One region of the Bradyrhizobium ingae genome, then DNA from elsewhere that is predicted to be linked to it. Evidence: predicted binding sites of a transcription regulator. Region 1 holds the regulator's gene; the other holds the start of a gene.
The links. Region 1 encodes LexA, which represses DNA repair genes until DNA is damaged. Its sites were predicted from a motif close to TGTTCNNNNTGTGTTCNG; they were not measured.

Region 1 (4,210 bases):
AGGAGATGGTCGCGCTGGATGCGGCCTACCATCGCGTGCTGGCGCACGACGTCGCGGCGCGGCGTACGCAGCCGCCGCAGGCGATGTCGGCGATGGACGGCTATGCGGTGCGCGCGGCCGATGCGGCAGCGGCAGGCGCAGAGCTCACCGTGATCGGCGAGGTCGCGGCCGGGCGGCCGTTCGCGGGATCGGTTGGCCCTGGAGAGGCGGTGCGGATATTCACCGGCGGCGTGGTGCCCGACGGCGCGGATGCGGTGGTGATTCAGGAGGACACGGTCGCTGACGGCAAGCGCGTCACGATCAAGGAGGCAGCGATCGCCGGACGGCACATCCGTCCCGCCGGCGTCGACTTCCGCGAGGGCGACGTGCTCCTGCGACAGGGAGCCAGGCTGACCGAACGCGACCTCTCACTGGCCGCCGGCATGAACCATCCGGAGCTTGCCGTCCGCCGCCGGCCAAGGGTCGCGCTTCTCGCGACCGGCGACGAGCTGGTGATGCCGGGCTCGACGCCGGCCGCGGGCCAGATCGTTTTTTCCAACGGCTACGCCCTGCACGCGCTGGCGCGGGCCGAGGGCGCAGAAACGATCGATCTCGGCATTGCCGCCGATACCGTTGCGGCGACCACCGCCGGCATCCGCCGGGCCCGCGAGAGCGGCGCCGACATCCTGATCACGACCGGCGGGGCTTCTGTCGGTGACCACGATCTGGTCAGGCCGGCGCTTCAAGCCGAAGGCTTCGAGATGGCGTTCTGGAAAATCGCGATGCGGCCAGGCAAGCCGATGATGCACGGCCATCTCGGCGCGATGCGGGTGATCGGCCTGCCCGGCAATCCGGTCTCGTCCTATGTCTGCGGCTTCCTGTTCATGGTGCCCTTGATTCGCGCTCTTGCTGGCCGCTCTCGCGTTCATCACCGCCGCGAGCGCGCCGTGCTCGGGCGCGACGTCGGGCCTAACGACGTCCGCGAGGATTACTTGCGCGCCCGGCTCGAGGAGCGCGAGGACGGCACGCTCGTGGCCGTTCCCGTCAACCACCAGGACTCCTCGCTGCTTGCGAATCTCGCTATGGCACAGGGACTTCTCGTGCGGGCGCCGTTCGCACCGAAAGCCGAAGCAGGCACGCCTTGCGAGGTGTTGCGGCTTCCCGTGTGAACGCAATCTGATTCGTCCGTGGCGCGAACCTTGGCGGCGTTCACACAAAATTAAGTGGTTGCGGAACACATATCGAACATATAGTGTCCGTTCATGATTTGTTTCGAGCATCTAGCGGGTTCTGCTGAATCTTGCGTCTCGGAATCGAACGACGTCAACCGGGGGACTTGGTCAAGATGTTAACGCGCAAACAATACGAGCTTCTGCGGTTCATCAGTGAGCGCCTCAAGGAAAGCGGCGTGCCGCCCTCCTTCGACGAAATGAAGGACGCGCTCGATCTGCGCTCGAAGTCGGGCATCCACCGCCTGATCACCGCGCTGGAAGAGCGCGGCTTCATCCGCCGCCTACCCAACCGCGCGCGCGCCATCGAGGTCATCAAGCTGCCCGAACTTCAGGCCGCAGGTGCCGGCCGCCGCGGCTTCACGCCGAGCGTCATCGAAGGCAATCTCGGCAAGGTACGAAGCACAAGCGCTCCGGTTGACGACGGCGAGCGTCCGGTCGCCGTGCCCGTGATGGGACGGATCGCGGCCGGCACGCCGATCGAGGCCTTACAGACCCGCAGCCACACCATCAGCGTCCCTCCGGACATGCTCGGCTCGGGCGAGCACTACGCGCTCGAAGTACGCGGCGACTCGATGGTCGACGCCGGGATCCTGGATGGCGACATGGCGCTGATCCAGCGTAACGAGACTGCCGATACCGGCGACATCGTCGTGGCACTGATCGACGACGAGGAAGCGACGCTGAAGCGCTTCCGCCGCCGCGGCGCGTCGATCGCGCTGGAGCCCGCCAACACCGCCTATGAGGTGCGCATCCTGCCGCCGAACCGGGTGAAGATTCAGGGCAAGCTGATCGGCCTGTACCGGAAGTACTGACTGCCCTCTCCGGCGGCCGGCCGGTGATCGATCGACAAGACGGCGCGGATGGATTGTCCGCTCCGCGACGACGGCGTTTTCGTTTCTCCACGCGATTGTCACGCGCCTGCGCAGAGCTAGATCCTCGAGCACCGCAGGCGCGAAGGCGCTGTTTATGATGCAGGGAAACAGCCCGGCGATAGAGATTTTGAGCGTGATCTCGGCGGCCTTGATCGCTCGACATCCACGAGCGACGCAGCGCAACACCACCATTCCGTCCGCAAGACGGAGCACGCGGCGACCAGTGCGCCATGCCGCAACGCCAACAATGCGATCGCACCTGCGCCGCAGGGCGAGCTGTCCTTCTTCGGGGTACTCCGCTCCTGCCGGCCGCTGATGAAAACTCGTGCGAGTGAATGGTGTGAACCAAGATAGACTAGTAGCGAGAGGCTTTGTTCCTGGTTTGCCGGGAAAGATAAAGTGATCGGGCGGCGCGCAGTCGGGCCGCAGATTTGCCCACAAACGCGATACACTCGAAGGCTTCCACTCTGATAGAGGCCTGCGCCTCCGGGGGGCGCGGACCGGCTATCTCGCATGAGGAGCACTTCGATGTGTGACTACAGCCTGCATGCCGTTGCGACCCGCCCCGCTCAAGTCGGCGAGACGATCGTCACGACAACCTTCCGCGGCACCTCGACGCGTGGATTTGCGTCGGAGCGCGATCTCTCGGTTGCCGTCTGCCTCCTGCCCGGCACCGAGCTCGCCTTCGCCGACAACGTCCGCTACGACAATCGCTGGATCTGGACGCGCACCGTCAATTCGCGCGTCGGCAAATTCGGCAAGGTTGATCCGCACATTCCCGATCGTCATCATGATGCGATCGAATTCCCAGACGGCAACTACGTGCTGGTGACGCAGCTCGTCGAAGGACAGCGTGCCACGGTTCTGCAGTTGCCGGTGACGCAGCCGCTCGGCGAGAAGACAGAGCAGCCCGCCGTCGAACAGCACACGACCCCGACGCCCACGACGCGCCTGCCGATCGGCTGACGCGTCTTCATTCCTCGGCCTGCAGGTCGGCCTCCGACGGCGTAGCATCTTTGCTGCGCGGAGTGGCCGGCCGCGGTGCGAGGTTGAGCTCGAAATCGCTATCGCCGGCCCCAGCCGGCGACCAAGGGCGGTTTGCGCCCCTTGCTTTCACCGTTTGCAACGTGAAACCGTCGCCCTCGCGCGAGAGCGCAAGGGCACCTTGTGTCTTCAGGCGGTCGCGATCCACGACCATCGCCGCGCAATCGATTGCTGCAGGCTTTGCAGTCACGACCAGCGCGGCGCGGCTGCAATCATCCGCCAGCGCATCGACACGCAGCGGGAGCGCAACCAGACGACCATCGGCGAGTGACGCCACGCAGCCGGCCTCGTCGCATGAGACACCGTCGGTGAGCGACGCATCAGTCACACTGCGCGGATCGGCATCGGCCGCAAGCCATTCCTTGAGAAGAAAATTGTCCTTGCCGGTTCGGATCAGGTGCAGCTGGCCGTCCCTGCCGCGCACCGCGACGCTGTGGCCGTCGCCTGCAATCAGAACGTCGGGCTGGCGCACGTGCAGCGCCCAGCCAATTGCAAGCGCCAGCACGATGGCGCCCGTCCAGCGCAGTGGCGTGCGCAACAGGCCCACCACGATAAGGCCGAAGCTGGCGGCAATCAGCGGACCGGTCCCGAACGCGGTGACGCGGCCAACCGCGCCCGGCAATGCCGCGACCCAGCGCGTCACAACGACCATCCAGTCGATGCCGATCCCCATCAGCCACCAGAACACGCCATCCAGCCCGAACGGCGCTGCCATCAAGCCGAGCAGGCCGGCGGGCATCACCAACGCGGAAACCACCGGCATCGCCGCGAGATTGGCGAGCACGCCGTAGGGCGTGACGCGGTGGAAATGAAAGGCTGCATAGGGCGTGGTCGCAAGCCCTGCGATCAGCGAGGCCATCAGCAGCATGACGAGCTCGCGGCCACCCCAGAGCGCGATACGCGCAGTCGTGGAATGATCCGGCGAGGCCAACAGGTTCGGCATGCCGATCTGCACCATAGCGACCAGACCAAGCGTTGCCACAAACGACATCTGGAAGCTCGGATGCACCAGGGCCTCCGGCGCGACCGCGAGCACGATCATCGCGGCAACGGCGAGCGTGCGAAAAGTGATGGCGCGGCGAT
Region 2 (4,210 bases), on a different contig from region 1:
GCCCTGGGTCTGCACCGCGAGCGCCTTCACCTCGGTCGCAACGACGGCAAAGCCTTTACCTGCCGCGCCGGCGCGCGCGGCCTCGATGGTCGAGTTCAGCGCGAGCAGCGTGGTCTGGCGCGCGATCTGCGCGATCAAATTGACGACGTTGCCGATCGCGGCGGAGGATTCGCGCAGGCGGTCGACATTGGCGCGGGCTTCTTGCGCGGCGGCGCTGGCAGCATCGGCGAGCTTGCCGGCCTCGCGGACCTGGGCGCCGATGCCTTGCGCCGACTGGGTGAATTTCTCGGCCGCGCTGGCAAAGGTGGTGGCGGTCGATTGCGCGACGCTGCTGCGCCCCGTGAGCGCATCGGTGCGCTCGCGGATGGTCGCGAGCGTGTTGGCGGTCGCTTCCGCCCCGCCGGCGACCGATTGGGCCGCGCGCTCGAGCTGGCGGATCATCGCGCCGAGCTCGAGTTCCAGAAGCTCGAGGATTTCCCTGGCCGAATCGCCCTCCGGTGCGGCAACGGGCTCGCCGACGGCTTGGGACACCGGTGACGCAACCGCGGCCTGTTCCGGCAGACGCTTCCGAAGTAGTCCGAAGGCCATCGGGGCACTCTTGTCGGGGGACGGGATGGGGATAGTTTCACATCCCCAAATGAAGTCAGGGTTAACAGATGCCTGATGGCAGCGTATCCGACTTACTATAATACCTCCAAGTATGCCCTTTCATTCCGGGGGTGTCGCGGCCTATAAGGCCCGCGCTTCGATCACTTACCTTGCCCCTGACCTTGACTGACGATTCCTCAAGAGACCACGCATGGCCGGACATTCCCAATTCAAGAACATCATGCACCGCAAGGGGCGGCAGGATGCGCAGAAGTCGAAGCTCTTCGGCAAGCTGGCCCGCGAAATCACCGTCGCGGCCAAGCTCGGCACGCCCGATCCCAACATGAATCCGCGCCTGCGCGCGGCCGTGATCGCGGCGCGTCAGGAGAACATGCCGAAGGACAATATCGAGCGCGCCATCAAGAAGGCGCTCGGCAATGAAGGCGAGAACTATGACGAGATCCGCTACGAGGGCTACGGCCCCGGCGGTGTCGCCGTCATCGTCGAGGCGCTGACCGACAACCGCAACCGCGCGGCCTCCGACATCCGCTCGTTCTTCACCAAATCCGGCGGAAATCTCGGCGAGACCGGCTCGGTGTCCTTCATGTTCGATCGCACCGGCATCATCGAATATGACCGCAGCGTCGCTTCCGACGACGCTGTGCTCGATGCCGCGATCGAGGCCGGAGCCGACGACGTGATCTCCGGCGAGAATGGCCACGAAATCTACGCTTCGACCGAAGGCTACCGCGATGTAGCCAAGGCGCTCGAGACGAAGTTCGGCGAGCCGCGCAAGGCCGCACTGATCTGGAAGCCGCAGAACACGGTCGCTGTCGACGACGAGACCGGCGAGAAGCTGCTGAAGCTGATGGACCTGCTCAACGAGCACGACGACGTCCAGAACGTCTACGCCAACTTCGAGGTGTCTGACGCGCTGATCGCGAAGATGGGCGGCTGAGGTCGTCTCGTGTCCCGGACGCGACGCGGCGTGAAACGCTGCGGCGCAGGGGACCACTCTTCCCGTGCCGATGAGGGATGGGCCCCGGTTCAGCAGCGCATCACTGCGTGCTGCGCTGCGCCCGGCGCACGAAAGCTCAGTTCCCCTGTTACTTTCGTTCCGTTTCTGTTTCCCTCCTTCCGGCCAGCCGCTATCACTGGCCCATGATCGCGCCCCCGATTCGCCAGCCCGTCCGCATCATCGGCATTGACCCCGGCCTGCGCCGCACCGGTTGGGGCGTGATCGAGGCAGACGGCAATCGCCTCGTCTACGTCGCCTGCGGCTCGGTGGAACCGCCGGAGGGGCTGCCGCTCTCGAGCCGGTTGCTGGCGATCCATGAGGGGTTGGCTTCCGTGCTATCCGGCCACAAGCCGATGGAAGCGGCCGTCGAGCAGACCTTCGTCAACAAGGACGGCGTTGCGACGCTGAAGCTCGGCCAGGCCCGCGGCGTCGCCATGCTGGCGCCTGCGATGTTCGGCATCACGGTTGCCGAATACGCGCCCAACCAGGTCAAGAAGACCGTCGTCGGCGCCGGCCACGCCGACAAGAACCAGATCGCGGTGATGCTGAAGATCCTGCTGCCCAAGGCCGAGCCGCCGTCGGCGGACGCCGCCGATGCCCTCGCCATCGCCATCACTCACGCGCATCACCGGCAGAGTGCCGCGCTAAGGCTGAAAGTGGTGGGGATATGATCGGCAAGCTCAAGGGCCTGATCGATTCCTACGGCGAGGATTTCGTCATCCTCGACGTCGGCGGCGTCGGCTACCAGGTGCATTGCTCGACGCGTACGCTGCAACATCTGCCTTCGCCCGGCGAAGCCGCCGTGCTGTCGATCGAGACTTATGTCCGCGAGGATCAGATCAAGCTGTTCGGCTTCCGCACCGACCAGGAGCGCGAATGGTTTCGCCTGCTCCAGACCGTGCAGGGCGTCGGCGCCAAGGTCGCCCTCGCGGTGCTCGGCACGCTGCAGCCTTCCGATCTCGCGAATGCGATCGCGCTGCGCGACAAGGCCGCGGTGTCGCGCACGCCGGGCGTCGGCCCCAAAGTCGCCGAGCGCATCGTCACCGAGTTGAAGGACAAGGCGCCGGCTTTTGCCAATGTCGATCCGGCGGTGGTGCATCTTGCCGGCGCGGTCGACGAGCAGCGCGCCCCGCGCCCCGTCGCGGACGCGATTTCGGCGCTGGTCAATCTCGGCTACGGCCAGCCGCAGGCGGCGGCGGCCATCGCCACGGCGTCACGCAATGCCGGCGAGAATGCGGAAACCGCGCAGCTCATTCGCCTGGGTCTGAAAGAATTGTCGAAATAGACTATCCTGCGCGGCCGCTGACTGACGAAGGAACGCATTTTCCGCCATGCTGAGCAAAGAAGACAAGGAACTCATCGCTGCCGCGACCGCGGCGATCAGCCAACGCTATCGTAATGACTGGCAGGAGGTGGGGGCGGCGATGCGCACGCGCGACGGCCGCATCGTCACCGGCGTGAACATCGACGCCTATATCGGCCGCATCGCGGTCTGTGCCGAGGCGATCGCGATCGGGCGCGCCATCACCGAGACCGGAGACCGCGGTATCGAGACCATCGTCGCGGTGCGCCATCCCAAGCCAGGCGAGCCGGGCGATATCGCCGTCGTCTCACCCTGCGGCATCTGCCGCGAGTTGATCCATGACTATGATGCCAAGGCGCGGGTCATCGTTCCCGACAACGGCCGCGAGCCGAAGGTCGCGAGTATTGGCGAACTGCTGCCGAACAAGTACCGGCGAGGCAACGAGTGAACACGCCCTCCCGCATCGTCACGCCCGAGCGCCGCAGCGACGATGTCGGCGACACGGCGCTGCGCCCGCAGTCGCTCACCGAATTCGTCGGCCAGCAGCAGGCGCGCAAGAATCTGTCCATCTTCATCGATGCGGCGCGCAAGCGCGGCGAGGCACTGGATCACGTGCTGTTCGTCGGTCCCCCCGGTCTCGGCAAGACCACGCTGGCGCAGATCGTGGCGCGCGAGCTTGGCGTCGGCTTTCGCGCCACGAGCGGCCCCGTGATCGCCAAGGCCGGCGATCTCGCTGCGCTGCTGACCAATCTCGAAGAGCGAGACGTGCTCTTCATCGACGAGATCCATCGCCTGAGCCCTGCAGTGGAAGAGGTGCTCTATCCCGCGATGGAGGATTTCCAGCTCGACCTCATCATCGGCGAGGGTCCGGCGGCGCGCTCGGTCAAGATCGAGCTGGCAAAGTTCACCCTCGTCGGCGCGACGACGCGCGCCGGCCTTCTCACCAATCCGCTGCGCGATCGCTTCGGCATTCCGATCCGGTTGAATTTCTATACGGTCGAGGAGCTGGAAGGCATCGTCACCCGCGGCGCGCGCGTGCTCAATGTCGGCATGAACCCGGACGGCGCCAACGAGATCGCGCGCCGCGCCCGCGGCACGCCGCGCATCGCCGGCCGCCTGCTGCGGCGGGTGCGCGACTTTGCCTCGGCTGCGAACGCCGAAACCATCGATCGCGAGATCGCCGACCACGCGCTGAGTGCGCTGGAGGTCGACGCCGCGGGCCTCGACGCCATGGACCGTCGCTACCTCTCGACGATCGCACTGAACTATGGCGGTGGCCCGGTCGGCGTCGAGACCATGGC

Region 2: a site for LexA is predicted at 1,702-1,719, ahead of ruvC (crossover junction endodeoxyribonuclease RuvC). Genes of this name have one in related genera too.

Annotation. Positions count from the first base shown of each region.
Region 1 covers NZ_JBVUBB010000004.1:392,335-396,544, forward strand. Annotated here, with positions in the region: gene ACV1FX_RS09055 (molybdopterin molybdotransferase MoeA) at 1-1,148, shown strand, start outside; gene lexA (transcriptional repressor LexA) at 1,325-2,023, shown strand; gene ACV1FX_RS09065 (hypothetical protein) at 2,612-3,049, shown strand; gene ACV1FX_RS09070 (ComEC/Rec2 family competence protein) at 3,057-4,210, opposite strand, start outside.
Region 2 covers NZ_JBVUBB010000008.1:117,834-122,043, forward strand. Annotated here, with positions in the region: gene ACV1FX_RS14830 (methyl-accepting chemotaxis protein) at 1-588, opposite strand, end outside; gene ACV1FX_RS14835 (YebC/PmpR family DNA-binding transcriptional regulator) at 800-1,546, shown strand; gene ruvC (crossover junction endodeoxyribonuclease RuvC) at 1,750-2,277, shown strand; gene ruvA (Holliday junction branch migration protein RuvA) at 2,274-2,891, shown strand; gene ACV1FX_RS14850 (cytidine deaminase) at 2,938-3,357, shown strand; gene ruvB (Holliday junction branch migration DNA helicase RuvB) at 3,354-4,210, shown strand, end outside.